DNA from 2 places in the Geobacter sulfurreducens PCA genome. Region 2 is predicted to be linked to the other one. Evidence: riboswitches for the same ligand, from Rfam matches in the RefSeq annotation. Region 2 holds a riboswitch; the other holds the start of a gene.

Region 1 (5,713 bases), 1.7 Mb from region 2:
GCGCACACGAAAAAGCCCACGCGGGGTGGGCTTGTTCGTGCGGCGCCGGGAGTGGCTACATCTCCTTGAACTTCTCGCGCTCCCGGTCCATGGCTTCCTTCCCCGCCTCGATGGCGGAGGTGATGATGGTCTTCTTCTCGGTGATGAGGTCCTTGGTTTCCTCGTAGGTATCCTTGATCTTGGACTGGGCCTCTTTCGTGAATCCCTTGATCTTGTCGAGGGCCTCATCGGTCAGATCCATGATGTTTTCGCGCATCTCCTTGCCGGTCTTGGGTGCGAGCAGAAGCCCCAGGCCCGCTCCCACCGCGGCTCCGGCCAGGAATGACAGGAATACCGTTCCGACGCTCGTTCCTCTTTCTTCAGACATACGAATTACCCCCTTTTCTTGATGAGTCGTTCCATGAGGTACTTTCCGGCCACCCGGGCGCCGGTGCTCCAGGCGGAGGAGGCCGCCGCCGCGTGGGCCACGCTGCCGATGACGGCATTGATGGTCCGGATGTTGCGCCCGGTGTCGCCCACGGCTTCCATGAATTCCTTCACGTCGTCCACCCGCTCGGCAACCCCCTCGGTGACGACCTTCAGTTCGGCAAGGGTCTGCTGGAGTTCCTGGGTGAGGGGCTTCAGCTCCTGCCCCACCTGGGCCATGACGCTCCTGAACTCTGCCGCGGTTCTCCTGATCTCCAGCAGCGTCGGAATGAGAAACGCCACCAGCACAACCAGTGCGCAGGCCATTACCAGTACGGCAAGTGCGCCAATGCTCATGAAGTCGATCCCTCCACGGTCTTAATGGGAAACAGTATAGTGCACGGGACGGGGATTGCAAGGGAGCCCATCTGCCGCAAGCCCCCGGCCCCCGCCGTTGCTGCTTCCACGTGCGGTAAACTATAGCCAACGGCCCGTGCTTTTGCAAACGAATTGCTCGCCGTTTACGCAGATACGGCAACTTGGCGGCAAAATCCGATTGACAAACCGGCCGGGGCTTCCGTATCCTTCACCAAAAGAGAATAGTAGACCTTCTTATCAAGAGTGGTGGAGGGAAAGGCCCTGTGAAACCACAGCAACCGGTCCGGTAGCGGACGCCAGGTGCTAAATCCTGCCCGAAAGGGAGCGATGAGAGGGAGCTTGTGACCACCGACGCGTACAGGCCCCTTCCCGTTTCCCGGGAGGGGGCCTTTCATTTTCGCCGCCGCGCGCACGCGCCCGTGGGGAATCATGTCCGTCGGCATCGTCGAAGAACAATCCGTCACCTTCGAAACGGATCTCAGGCTGGAAAGCGGCCGGATACTGGGGCCCATCACCCTGGCCTACGAGACCTACGGCCGGCTGAACGCCGACCGGTCCAACGCCATTCTGGTGGCCCACGCCTGGACCGGCAACGCCCATCTGGCGGGTAAATACAGCGAAGACGATCCCAAGCCCGGCTGGTGGGACGCCATCGTCGGCCCGGGGCGGCTCCTGGACACCGACCGCTGGTTCGTCATCTGTTCCAACGTTATCGGTTCCTGCTACGGCTCAACCGGCCCCGCGTCCGTCAACCCGAAGACCGGCAAGCGCTACAACCTCTCCTTTCCGGTCATCACCGTGCGGGACATGGTGCGGGCCCAGGCCCTGCTGCTGGACCACCTGGGCATCGAGCGGCTCCTCACCGTCCTCGGCGGCAGCATGGGCGGGATGCAGGCCCTGGAGTGGGCCACCCAGTTCCCGGACCGGGTCCGCTCGGCCATTGCCCTCGCCACCACGAGCCGCCCGTCGCCCCAGGCCATCTCCCTGAACGCCGTGGCCCGCTGGGCCATCTTCAACGATCCGTCCTGGAAAAAGGGTGAGTACCGGAAAAACCCCAAGGACGGCCTGGCGCTCGCCCGGGGCATCGGCCACATCACGTTCCTCTCCGACGAATCCATGTGGCAGAAGTTCGGCCGCCGCTATTCGGCCCGGGACGGCCTGTTCGACTTCTTCGGCCAGTTCGAGGTGGAACGCTACCTCACCTACAACGGCTACAACTTCGTGGACCGCTTCGACACCAACTCGTTCCTCTACCTGGCCAAGGCGCTGGATCTGTACGACGTGGCCTGGGGGTACGAGTCGCTGGAAGACGCGTTCAGCCGCGTCACGGCTCCGATCCAGTTCTTCGCCTTCACCTCCGACTGGCTCTACCCCCCCTACCAGACCGAAGAGATGGCCACCACGCTCCGGGCCCTGGGCAAGGAGGCCGAATACCACCTGATCCCGTCGGCCTACGGCCATGACGCCTTCCTCCTGGAGCACGAAACCTTCGCGCCCATGGTCCGGGACTTCCTGGCCCGCGTGGAGCGGGGCTAGGCCTCCGCACACAAAAAAACCCGGCGATCGTCCGCCGGGTTCCACTCACGCGCCGGTGATCCGCCGGTAGAGCTCCAGGTAGGCCTCCGCCTCCCGTCCCGGGGAAAAACGCTCCCGCACCAGTTCCCGTCCCTGTTCGCCGAGGCGCCGTCCCAGGGCGGGATTGCGGAGCAGATCCCGGGCCCGGTCCAGGAATTCCCGCTCGCCCCGGAACAGGAAACCGGTGGTTCCCTCCTTCACTACTGAGCGGTTGCCGTCGATGTACGACGCCAGCACGGGCTTGCCGAAAGCCAGAGCCTCCAGGACGCTGTTCGCCATCCCCCCCTCGAAGGTCGAGCTGTTGATGACCGCGTCTGCCCGGCGGAACAGGGCGCCGATGGCGTCACGCCCCACTTCGCCCAGGTAGCGGGCAAAGGGATGGCAGTCGATGGCCTCAAGGGTTGCGGCGCCGTACTCCCGGTCCAGGACCGGCCCGGCCAGCAGAAAGCGGACCCGCGGCTCCTCCCGGTGGAGCTCCGCCAGGGGGCCGAGGGCAAAGGCCGCATTCTTGACCGGCCGCAGCCCCGCCGGCAGAAAGAAGACGAACTCGCCCCTGTCGAACCGCTCGTTTCCCCAATCGAACTCTTCCCCGGGCAGTTCCACCCCCTGGGGGATGACAGCCATCGTTTCGGCCAGGGATGGATGATGATCAAGCACCCGGCACCGGACGCACTTGTGGAACGCCGCCACCGCGGCGGCATCGCGCAGGACCGCCAGGGTATCCCGGCGCCGGGTGTCCTCCAGCGCTTCATACACGTCCGAACCGGTCAGGGTGATCAGGTAGGGGATGCCCGTGGCCCGGCCGGCCTCCCGGGCCACGCCGGCCCCCCCAGATAGGCGTGCAGGGCGTGAATCAGGTCCGGCGGATCGGCCGTGATGCGCCGCAGGATATCCTCCGCGGGCGCGGCGTCAAGGGAGTGAACGGTCACCGCGTGCCCCGCGGCCCGGAGCTGTCGCTCGATCCGCCTGGCGGTGACGGCATTCCCCCGGGCAGGGGGATGGTAATAGGGGGTAATCAGAGTAATCTTCATCCGGTGCTCCCTTCCCTCCGCAGGGGGCCGATGGTAGCCCGAACCGGTGGCGGACGCAAGGACAAAGACCCTTGCGGGGCCGCTTCCGCTCATGGTATCGTGGCCCAACTCGCAGGGAGACCCACCCCATGAAGATTACCATACTCGGCAGCGGCACCTCCACCGGCGTTCCCATGGTGGGATGCACCTGTTCCGTCTGTTCGTCGACCGACCCGCGCGACAAGAGGACCCGCGCCTCCCTCCTCATCGAAGCGGCCGGCCGCTACATCCTGGTGGACACATCCCCCGACCTGCGGCGCCAGGCCCTGCGGGAACACATCCCCCACATCGACGCGGTGCTCCTGACCCACTCCCACGCCGACCACGTGAACGGCATCGACGACCTGCGCGGGTTCCACTTCATCCACCGGCGCGTGATCCCCTGCTACGGCAACCGCGAGACCATGGACGCAGTGCTGCGCAATTTCTCCTACATCTTCAAGGGAATGGAAGCGGCCGGCTATGCGCCGCTGCTGGACCCCCACGTGATCCACGATCCGTTCGCCCTGTTCGGCCGGACCATCGTCCCCATCCACCTCCACCATGGCACCATGCCCGCCACGGGCTACCGGATCGACGGTGCGGCCTACCTGACCGATTGCAGCCGCATCCCCGAATCATCCCTGGCGCTGCTGGGGGGGCTCGACCTGCTGGTGATCGATGCGCTCCGCTACACCCCCCACGAGAACCACTTCAACATCGATGGTGCGCTCGGGGTAGTCGCGGAGCTGCGCCCCAAGCGGACGATCTTCACCCACCTGACCCACGAAGTGGCCTACGCCGACGGCATTCGGCTGCCGGAAGGGGTGGAGTTTGCCTACGACGGGATGACCGTCTCGCTCTAAGTTGTCCGCCCCAGCGTATCGTCATTGAAAAACCCGTGATTTGTCGATATAAGAGCTTATTCGCGAACACGCTCCGAGCGACGCATCTCCGGACAGGGCAGCCATGCACAGAGACATTCGCCTCCACGGCCAGATAGACGAACGGATCGAGTACTACGCCATCGTGGCGGGAGACGACTCGCACCAGCGCTACTTCTTCAACGCCGCGGAGGGGCCGGGGAGAGAGCTTCGCTTCTTTGCGCCCGGCAACGAATTCGTCCTGGGCCCGGGGGGCATCAGGCACGAGGGGAACGGCGGCTCCTTCTGCGAGTACATGTTCGGCGTGGACCAGCCGGTGCCGGACCTGGCCAAGGGCGACGTCATCAACCGGCTCGTCATGTACGGCGCCCGCATGGAGGAGGAGAGCGGCAACCTCATCTTCGACGACCGCACCGGCGGCCAGCTCGGCTTCGAAAAGATGTTTTTCGAAGGCAACGCCGTGGTCAACTACTTCTTCTTCATCTCCTCGGCCCGGGTGACCGGTCCCCTGAGACGGCAGCAGGAATCCATCGTCAGGACCATCGGCAAGACCCTCAAGCGCTCCGCCGCCGTAGGGGAGCAGGACGAAAACGCCCTCATCGCCGAGGTGCTGGCCCTCCTGAGCGATCCCACTGCCCTGTTCTTCCTCTTCAAGCTGATCAACGTCCACCACCGGGAGTACCACGACACCTTCCGGCGGCTCTACTTCAGGAACAAGAAGATCGCCGACGACGACTTCGCCATGCTCACCGCCGTTGCCGCGCGTCACGACATCGACCGCTACCAGCAGGAGCGGATCAGGATCGATGTCATGTACAAGCACCCGGCCAACCGCCGGATCGTGGACGAGTACAAAAACATCCTGATCGGCTGCCACCGCAAGGGGGAGATCAGCCGGCTCGAAAACGCCCGGCTCACGCGGCTCAAGACCCTGTCGGTCCGCAACAAGATCCCGGGCGCGCTCTTCTACACCCTCGACGAAGTCCTGAAAAACGACAAGAAACTGGTGGCGCCCGAGGAGCAGGACTATCTCTCCGATATCCGCCAGATTCTCGAAGGAATCTTCCTGACCGAACGGGACATCGAGAGTTCCATCGACCGCGAGGACATGGCCCGGCTCCTCTTCGCCAAGAAGAAGGCCGCCGAAAACCGTGACCACGCCTTCGAGGAACTACTGCTGGACGCCAGCCGACTCTGCGACGAAAAGATGCGCGACGGCGCCGAACTGGCCATCATCGAGGGCTTTTCCTACCTGATCACCTTTTTCGACCGTTACGACACCACCTCCCAGGCCGTCAACCAGCTGGCCTTCATGGAAAACGTCCGGATCACCGAAGAGATGATCCGCAGCCTGCTGGGCAACAAGACCGCCTTCGACTCGCTTCGGGACGGCCTGTTCGACGAGCTCTTCATCGCAGGACT
Region 2 (9,464 bases):
GCTATAACCCCTCAAGCACCATTTCCGGGAGAATGCCATGACCGCCACGTATCTCGCCGTTGCCGCCGAGGCTGCCCGCCGGGCCGGACAACTCCAGCGCGAGCGTCTCTGGACCGACCACGACATCCGCTACAAGGGGGAGATCGATCTGGTCACCGAGGTTGATCAGGCCAGCGAGGAGCTGATCGTCGCCGCCATCCGCGCCGCGTTCCCCGACCATGACATCCTGGCCGAGGAACAGACCAGGGAGACGGGCACCTCCCGGTATCGCTGGATCGTGGACCCCCTGGACGGCACCACCAACTATGCCCACGGCTTTCCGTGGTTCTGCGTCTCCATTGCCCTTGAAATCGACGGAGAGGTGACCGTCGGCGTGGTCTACCAACCGGTTATGGACGAGCTTTTCTCCGCCGTGAAGGGGGAGGGTGCCTTCGTGAACGGCAGTCCGATCCACGTCTCGTCGCGGGCTCCCCTGAAGCAGTGCCTGCTGGCTACGGGCTTCCCCTATGACCGGACCCGTGACAATGAAAACAACTTCGACAACTTCTACCGCTTCCAGTTTGCCGCCCGCGCCGTGCGCCGAGCCGGCGCCGCGGCCCTCGACCTGGCCTGTGTTGCCGCCGGCAGGCTTGACGGCTACTGGGAGCTCAAGCTCAAGCCGTGGGACGTGGCCGCCGGCTTTCTGCTGGTGACCGAAGCGGGGGGGCGGGTCACCACTCACGACGGCGCATCCTTCTCCGTGTCCGAACATCGCATCCTGGCTTCCAACGGTCTGATCCACGACGAAATGCAGAGGGTGCTGGCGGCGGGAGACACCCTCTAACCTGTCGTTTTCCCATATTGACTGTATTTGCCCATTGACGACTGTGCTGTTCCGGGCGTATATCCTCTGCTTCCCGTGGAGAATGCAATGGCAGAACGTAATGAAGAGTCGATGAAAACCGAAGAGCCTGTCCGCCTGGTATTCGTAGTAGAGGGCCGGGTGGCCGTGGCGCCGTATCTTGATACGGTGCGGAGCGAAGTGGAGGACGTGACGGTCGTCTCCTCCATCGGGGAACTTTTTCCCCTCATGGCGCGGGAGGCGTTCAACGGTATCCTCCTGGACGTTCCCACCCTGGTTCGGGCGACCAGCACGGAAAAGGCTGCCCTCTACGATCTGATCCAGGTGTTTCCCACGCTCAGGGTGAAATGGGATTCCCGCTCTGCCACGGTGCGGGCGCTTTTCTACGATCGCGTCCCCGGTCCCGGCGCCGGGCTCGGGAGCTTCGTCCGCCAGGTCTGCGCCTGTTTCGTCCCCCGCATCATCCGCCGGAGGGACCGGGTTGCCGCTCACCTGAACGTGATGGTTTCGGAAACCCCGGCGTTCAGCCCGGAAGAGGTGACGCGCACGGTCAGCCTCAATCTCTCGCTCGACGGGTGCTTTCTCATTGCCGTCGATCCCTGGCCCCAGGGCGCCCGGCTCTGGCTGCGCATGCTGGAATTCGACGACCAGACACCCATCGCGGCGGAGGTCCGCTGGCGCAAGCCGTGGGGGGTGTCGCCGGGCATAGCCGGCGCCGGGGTCAGATTTCTTGAGCTGACGGATGAGCAGAGGAAGTGTGTTGTTGATTTGTGTGAGCAGAATAGGGTGGTAGGCGGTATCTGAAGCTGGCGTATTATTCTCTGCAGCCGGTTGGTATATATTTTTACAAAAAATAATCAAAATCTGATTTACTAATGTCTATCAAATTGGTAAGGTATCTTACGGTTTGAAGGCGTTTCGGGCAGCAACGAGCGTAACCCACAACAGAATACGGCTTAACTTATCAAGAGCGACCGAGGGACAGGCCCGGTGACGTCGCGGCAACCTCCCCATGGGGGGAAGGTGCCAATTCCTGCGAGACCGACAGGTTTCGGGAGATAAGGAAGAGCGTGACACCTCACGGTGAATCGAATCCTCTTCCGCACCCCGGAAGGGGATTTTTCATTGTGGAGGAAACCATGAACATCGCGACGCAGGCAGCACAGATCGGTCTCGACTGGGATACCCGCACCGGGGCGGTGACGGTACCCATCTACCAGACGGCAACCTTCCGGCATCCGGGATTGGGCCAGAGCACGGGCTACGATTATTCCCGCTCCGGCAACCCCACCCGCCAGGCCCTGGAAGAGGGGATCGCCCGGCTGGACGGCGGCGCCAGGGGATTTGCCTATGCCTCGGGCATGGCTGCCATCGCCAATCTCCTCCTGCTCTTCAAGAGCGGCGACCACCTGGTGGTGACCGAGGACCTCTACGGCGGCACCTGCCGTCTCTTCGACCAGATTCTGGTCCAGTACGGCCTCTCGTTCACCTATGTGGACACGAGCGATCCTGAGGCGGTGCGGGACGCCATCCGTCCCGAGACCAGGGCCCTGTTCGTGGAGTCCCTCACCAACCCGCTCCTCAAGGTCGCCGATATCGCGGCCCTCTCGACCCTCTGCCGCGAGCGGGGGCTGCTTTGTATCGTGGACAACACCTTCCTCACTCCCTATCTTCTGCGGCCCCTGGATCTCGGGGCCGACATCACGGTCTACAGCGGCACCAAGTACCTGTCCGGGCACAACGACACGGTGTCGGGGCTGGTCGTGGTCAAGGAGCCGGCCCTGGCCGAGCGGGTCTACTTCCTCCAGAATTCCGTGGGCGCAGTGCTGGGGCCCCAGGATGCGTGGCTCACCATCCGGGGGATGAAGACCCTGTCGGTGCGACTGGACCGCCAGCAGGAAAACGCCGGCCGGATCGCCGAATGGCTGGCGCGGCATCCGCGGGTGCCACGGGTCTTCTATCCGGGGCTGCCGGGCCATCCGGGCCACGAACTGCTGGCGCGCCAGGCCCGGGGCTTCGGCGCCATGATCGCTTTCGAGGTGGATGATAAGGCTCTGGTGGAGCGTTTGCTCCTCAAGACGGAATTGATATCATTCGCGGAAAGCCTCGGCGGCGTTGAAACCCTGATCACCTTTCCCCAGGTTCAGACCCATGCGGACATCCCGCCGGAGGTTCGGGAGCGGCTCGGCATCAATGACGTGCTCCTGCGCCTTTCGGTGGGGATCGAGGATGCGGACGACCTTATCGCCGACCTGTCCCGGGCATTCGCGTAAGAAATGGAGGACATCATGAAATTCGGCACCCGCATCATCCATACGGGCCGTGAGATCGATCCGACCACCGGAGCGCTCTCGGTTCCCATTTACCAGACGTCCACCTATCGGCAGGAATCGGTGGACCATTTCGGCAAGTACGATTACGCCCGCTCGGACAACCCCACCCGCGAGGCCCTTGAGGAAACCGTGGCCCAGCTGGAGAACGGGACGCGGGGATTCGCCTTCGCCTCGGGCATGGCCGCCATCTCCTCCACGCTGCTCCTGTTCTCGCCCGGCGATCACCTGGTGGTCTGCGAGGATGTCTATGGCGGTACCTTCCGGGCGCTGACCCAGCTTTTCAGCCGGCTGGGGGTCGAGTCCACCTTCGTGGACGCCACGGACACGGCCGCCATTGAGGCGGCCTTCCGCCCGAACACCAAGGGCCTCTATCTGGAGACCCCCTCCAATCCACTCATGAAGATCACCGACCTGGCCGCCGCGGCCCGCCTGGCCCGGGAGAGGGGGGCCATCACCCTGGTGGACAACACGTTCATGACTCCCTACCTGCAGCGGCCCCTGGACCTGGGCTGCGACGTGGTGCTCCACAGCGGGACCAAGTTCCTGAACGGCCACAGCGATGTGGTCTGCGGCTTTGCCGTGGTGAGGGACCCGGAGTTGGGGCAGCGGATCAGGTTCATCCAGAATGCCTTCGGCGCCATCCTGGGCCCCCAGGATTCATGGCTCGTGCTGCGGGGTATCAAGACCCTGCGGGTCCGGATGGAGGAAAGCCAGGCCGGGGCGGTCAAAATTGCCAACTGGCTGGCTGGGGAAAAACGGGTGAGCCGGGTTTTCTATCCCGGACTCCCCGATCATCCGGGTCACGATATCCATGGCCGGCAGTCGTCGGGCCCCGGCGCGGTCCTGTCGTTCACCCTGGATACCGTTGAAACCACCCGCCGCCTGCTGGAGGGGATGCGTCTGGCTGCCTTTGCCGTGAGCCTCGGCGGGGTGGAAAGCATCATCTCCTATCCCGCCAGGATGTCCCACGCGGCCATGCCGCCGGCCGAGCGGGCCGCCCGGGGGATCGGCGATACCCTGGTACGGCTTTCCGTGGGGCTTGAGGACGCCGACGACCTCCTGGCCGAGATGGACCGCCTGATCAACGGCTGACACGATGCATGGCCGATAATGAAACGCAATGAAAGGATTAGGGTTTTTGCTGAAGATCAGTTTTTGTTTACTTTTAGCTCAACTCCCTGCGCATTTCGCCGATATCTGTAACAAGGTGCACTGTGGTCCGCTCCTCCGTCCTTTAATCATGCAGCGGGTAGCAGCCAGGTGATCTTTCCTTGAAAGTACAGAGGCGGTAATGAAGATTCGGAGCACCCTCACAGCCGGCTGTTTTATCTTCGCCCTGCTCACGGGGCTGGTCGGCTATTTCGGCGGCAGCGCCATCACCAGGATCAGCGCCGAGTTCGACGCGGTGACGCGGGATGGCTTGCCGGCCATTAGGACTCTCCACGACATCCGCCATGCGGGAGTGCGCATTGTTGCCTCCACCAGCGAGTTCGGACTGGTGAGCGTGGTCGGTCGCAACGGCGTTGCTGCCCGCCATCAGGTTGAGGAAGAAAAAGAGCTCCTGGAACAGGGAGCCGGTCTGTACCAGTCCGCGTTTTCCACCCTGAAAGACCTCTCCGACCGTCTTGATCCCGAAACACGGCAGTATGTGCAGGAAATCGACCGGGCCGGCAGGGATCTCCTGGCGCTGAGCGCAGAGTCCATGGAGACCGTGCGCCGCGTCAGCTCACCCGCGGCGATTTTGGAGGTAAAGGAGCGCTTCGAGACAGCGGAGAGACACTTCCTCGACGTTGTCGACCGCGCTCTCGCCCTCGAACGGCGGCGGCTCGTCACACGTCAGCAGGAAGTCCACGATTCCATTACCCTGGCACTGTTCACCCTCAGCGCGGCATCTGCGGTGGCGCTCCTCTTTGCAATGGGTGGCGGCACCCTCTCGGCGATACTGATTTCACGTCCCATAGCGCTCCTGCAGGAAGGGGTCGAGCAGGTGGGGCAGGGAATCCTCGACACCCGCATCGATATCAGCGGCAACAACGAGATCGGCCGGCTCGCCGGCGCCTTCAACCGCATGACCACGGAACTCCGGGCGGCCAAGGACGAAATCACCACGGCGCGCAACTACCTGGACAACGTGATCTGCTCCATGGCCGACGCCCTCCTGGTGGTGGATACCAACGGTACGGTCATGAACGTCAACCCGGCCCTCTGCGGGTTGCTCGGCTACCGGGAGAACGAGTTGATCGGCCGTTCCTTCTCGTCCATCCTGGCCGACGGGGGGCATGGGCAGAGCATCATTGCCGAGATGGCCGAGCAGGGGCAGGTTCCCGACCGGGAGCTCCTCTACCGGAGCCGCCAGGGCGAGCTGATCCCGGTGGTCCTGTCCGGCGGCGCCATGCGGAACCAGGACGGCGAGGTGTGCGGCATCGTCTGCATCGCTCACGACATGAGGGAACGCAAGAGAAGTGAAGAGGAAATCCGGCGGCTTGCCTACTTCGATCCCCTCACCGGCCTGCCGAACCGGGCACTGTTCCAGGACCGGGTCAGCCACGCCCTGGCCGTGGCCAGGCGTGAGGAAGGTGCGGTGGCGCTGCTGTTCCTGGACCTGGACCGGTTCAAGGACATCAACGACACTCTCGGCCATGCCATGGGAGATCTGCTCCTGACGTCGGTGGCCGACCGGCTCAAGGCCCACGTGCGGGTCAGCGACACGTTGGCCAGGCTGGGCGACGACGAGTTCGTGGTCATCCTGACCGGGGCGCGGGATGAGCGGGGAGTGAGCATCGTGGCCCAGTCGCTTCTGGACCTGCTCACCCCGTCCTTTGACCTGGAAGGAAAAGAGGTGTTCATCTCCACCAGTATCGGCATTGCCCTGTTCCCGTCCGACGGCGAGGACGGCAATGTGCTCCTTTCCCGGGCCGATATGGCTCTGCACGCGGCCAAGGAGGCCGGCCGCAACGTCTATCGCTTCTACAGCGACGACATGAACCGCTCCGCCCAGGACCGGCGGGGGCTTGAGGACCGTCTGCGGCGCGCCTTGGCCAATGAGGAGTTCTATCTCGATTATCAGCCCCAGATCGATATGCGGACCGGGGGAATCTTCGGCGTTGAGGCGTTGCTGCGCTGGAACCACCCCGAGGAAGGCCTTATCCCGCCCGGGCGCTTCATTCCCGCGGCCGAAGAGATGGGGTTCATCCGCCGCATCGGCGAGTGGGTCCTGCGGGCAGCCTGTCTCCAGTGCCGTGCCTGGCAGGAGTCGGGCCTCCCGCCGGTCAGGGTGGCCGTCAACGTGTCGGGGCACCAGTTCAACCAACCGGGGTTCATCGATATGGTCGACCGGGTTCTGGAGGAGACAGGGCTTGATCCCACCCTTCTGGAACTGGAGCTGACCGAAAGCACCCTGCTCGAAGGGGCCCGGGACACGATCATGACCCTCATCGACCTGAAGGTAAGGGGCATTCATCTGGCCATCGACGACTTCGGCACCGGGTATTCGTCCCTCAGCTACCTGAAGCACTTCCCCATCGACCGGCTCAAGATCGACCGCTCCTTTGTCCGCGATATCGTCTCCGACCTGGACGACCGGGCCATCGTGGAGGCGATCATCGCCATGGCCCACAGCCTGGGGCTGCGGGTCCTGGCCGAGGGGGTCGAGCGGGAGGAGGAGCTGGAGTTGCTGCGGGAGCGGGGGTGCGACGAGGTTCAGGGGTACTACTTCGGCAGGCCCATGTCGGCCCGGGACCTGGAGGCGCGCCTGATGGCGGCGTTGCCCGCCCGCGGGACCGCACCCCTGCGGCTGATAGCGAGGGCCGAAGAGGGGTAGGACCTGGCCGGTCACCGAAGGCCTTCTGAACCTCGATACTCTCCTCTCTCCGGCATTTCCGGCCGAAACAACCGGCCGTAATGCCGCCTCAGGCGGTCCCGCCGTTGCGCCGCTCCCCCACGATCCGGCCATCGCTCACATCAAGTATCCGATCGAAACCGTGCACCATCCGGTGGTCGTGGGTGACCACCATGATCGCCGAATGGTTCTCCACGGCGAGCCGCTTGAGGAGCGCCATCACGTTCGAGCCGTTTTCGGTGTCCAGGGCCGCGGTCGGCTCGTCTGCCAGGATGACCCGGGGCCGGTTGGCCAGGGCCCGGGCAATGGCCACCCGCTGCGATTGTCCCCCCGACAGGTGTGACGGATAGTGCCCGGCCCGCTCCGCCAGCCCCAGCTCTCCCAGCAGGTCCAGCCCCCGTTGTTTCGCCTCTTTTCGACCGACTCCATTGATTTCCATGGCAACCATCACGTTTTCCAGGGCCGTGAGAAAGGGGATCAGGTTGTGGGCCTGAAAGATGAATCCCAGCCGCTCGCGCCTGATCCGCTTCAGGTCGAGGCCCGGCAACCATCCCTCGTCGGCCACGGTTATTCCGTCGATCACCACCCGGCCGTGGGTCGGTTCCGTAACCAGTCCTATGGAGGTGAGCAGGGTCGTCTTGCCCGAGCCCGACGGGCCCAGAATCGCCACCAGCTCCCCGGGCGACACCCGGAAGGAGGCGTCGGTGAGCGCCCTGACCGCCGTTTCTCCCGTCCCGTAAATCTTTGTCAGGTTTTCCACTTCCACCGCGTACATGCAGATTCCTCCCGTTGTTACGAGCTCAGGGCGTCGGCGGCTTCCACCTTCAGCGCCTTGCGGATGCCCACCATGCTCGCTGCCACGCAGATTACCACCACGATGAGGAAGAGCATCCGGAGGTCGGTCGCCAGCAGTTCCACCCGGCGCGGAAACTTTTCCTGGGTGAGGGTGATGAGGACGTAGCCGATGGCGTAGGCGATGACCCCCATCAGGATCGACTGCTGGAGGATCAGGCCGACGATAACCCGGTTCTTGGCGCCGATCAGCTTGAGGGTGGCGATGGTCCTGATCTTGTCGAGGGTTGACGTGTAGATGATGAGCGAGATGATGACCCCCGAGATGACGAGCAGGATCGCCCGGAACAGCCCCAGCTGCATCTTGGCCTTCTTGATCATCCCTTCGGTGAGGATGGTTGTCTGCTCCTCATCGGAGATGGCGCGCAGATGGTTCCAGCGATCGATCCCGGCGCGGACCCGCGCCGGTTCGGCTCCCGGCGCCAGGCGTGCCACCACGGTGTTGACGATGTGGGTGGAGCCGGTGAGCTCTTCCGCCAGGGCAGATGCCTGTTCCGCCTGGACCGGCGGCAGCCCCTTCCGGGCCACCCGGTCCGCGATCCGCACGCGATTATTGCGAATGGCGTTGTTGTCCTCCTTGAACTGGATCTTCTGGGCATCCTCCAGCGTTACCCAGGCCACCGGATCGCCGCTGGAGGAAACCATCTTCCGGGTAAGCCCCACCACGGTGTAGACGTCGCCGGCTATGGCGAGCCGCTCGCCCACCGCCAGCCCCATGGCCCGGTCGGCCACCAGCTCGTAGTGCTTCTGACCGATCCCTCGCCCCTCCACGATGGCCGGCGGTCCGCCGAGCCCTCCCGGTTCGTATCCCACCAGAAAGAAGCGGAACGGCTCGCCGAAGCGCTCCAGCTGGATATTCTGGAAGGAGAGAGGGGATGCCTGGCTGACCCCCGGCACGGCCCTGATCCGGTACTTGAGGTCCTCGGGCATGCGGGAGGTGGCGGCAAAGGGGCCGCTGGTCCCCTGCTGCACCACCCAGACGTCGGCGCCGGTTGCCTCAAGGATGGCCAGTGCGTCAGCCACGAGGCCACGGTAGATCCCCCCCATGCTCATGACCACGGCCAGGAGCAGCCCCAGCCCCAGGCAGGTCTGGACGAAACGCCCCCGGTGGCAGCGGATGTCGCGGACCGCCAGGTTCACGGCGACACCCTCACCTTCATGCCGTCACGGAATTTCTTCGCCTGGGCCGGCGTCGGCAGCACCACCGGCTCGGCCCCGGCCAGGCCCGACAGGATCTCGGTGACGCCCTGGCGATCCTCGATGCCGACCTGCACCGGCTTGAAGCGGAGCCGACCTTCCGACACCGTCCAGACCCCGTGCTTCCCCCCGTGGCTCGTCAGGGCCGCGGCAGGCAGGGACGGCACGCCGCGTTTGGTGCCGACCGTGATCAGAACGTCGGACTGCTCTCCCAGGCGGAACGCGGGCGGCGGGGCGGCGAAGGCCACGTCCACCGCCAGTTCTTCAGTCACCCGGTCGCTCTCCATGCCGACCCGGGCCACCCGTCCCTGCATGGCACGCTCCGGCGCGGACCGGAGGGAGATCGCGGCCTCCCGGCCCACGGCCACGCCGGCAAGCTGCGATTCGTCCACATGGGCCCTGA

What was found. A riboswitch is a leader RNA that binds a small molecule or an ion and turns the genes downstream of it on or off. The one in region 2 is predicted to bind S-adenosylmethionine.
Region 1: linked by a shared signal. The riboswitch ahead of GS_RS12380 (homoserine O-acetyltransferase MetX) and the one ahead of GS_RS04750 (trans-sulfuration enzyme family protein) in region 2 are both predicted to bind S-adenosylmethionine.

What each region holds. Positions count from the first base shown of each region.
Region 1 covers NC_002939.5:2,699,099-2,704,811, forward strand. The annotation lists gene GS_RS12370 (YtxH domain-containing protein) at 56-367, opposite strand; gene GS_RS12375 (DUF948 domain-containing protein) at 373-762, opposite strand; SAM riboswitch class I at 1,015-1,117, shown strand; gene GS_RS12380 (homoserine O-acetyltransferase MetX) at 1,213-2,319, shown strand; gene GS_RS12385 (glycosyltransferase) at 2,365-3,177, opposite strand; gene GS_RS17595 (hypothetical protein) at 3,135-3,389, opposite strand; gene GS_RS12390 (GPMC system MBL fold metallohydrolase) at 3,518-4,273, shown strand; gene GS_RS12395 (TIGR04442 family protein) at 4,377-5,713, shown strand, end outside.
Region 2 covers NC_002939.5:1,012,295-1,021,758, forward strand. The annotation lists gene GS_RS04740 (inositol monophosphatase family protein) at 38-823, shown strand; gene GS_RS04745 (PilZ domain-containing protein) at 911-1,645, shown strand; SAM riboswitch class I at 1,800-1,906, shown strand; gene GS_RS04750 (trans-sulfuration enzyme family protein) at 1,981-3,114, shown strand; gene GS_RS04755 (trans-sulfuration enzyme family protein) at 3,130-4,266, shown strand; gene GS_RS04760 (EAL domain-containing protein) at 4,466-6,994, shown strand; gene GS_RS04765 (ABC transporter ATP-binding protein) at 7,083-7,787, opposite strand; gene GS_RS04770 (ABC transporter permease) at 7,805-9,004, opposite strand; gene GS_RS04775 (efflux RND transporter periplasmic adaptor subunit) at 9,001-9,464, opposite strand, start outside.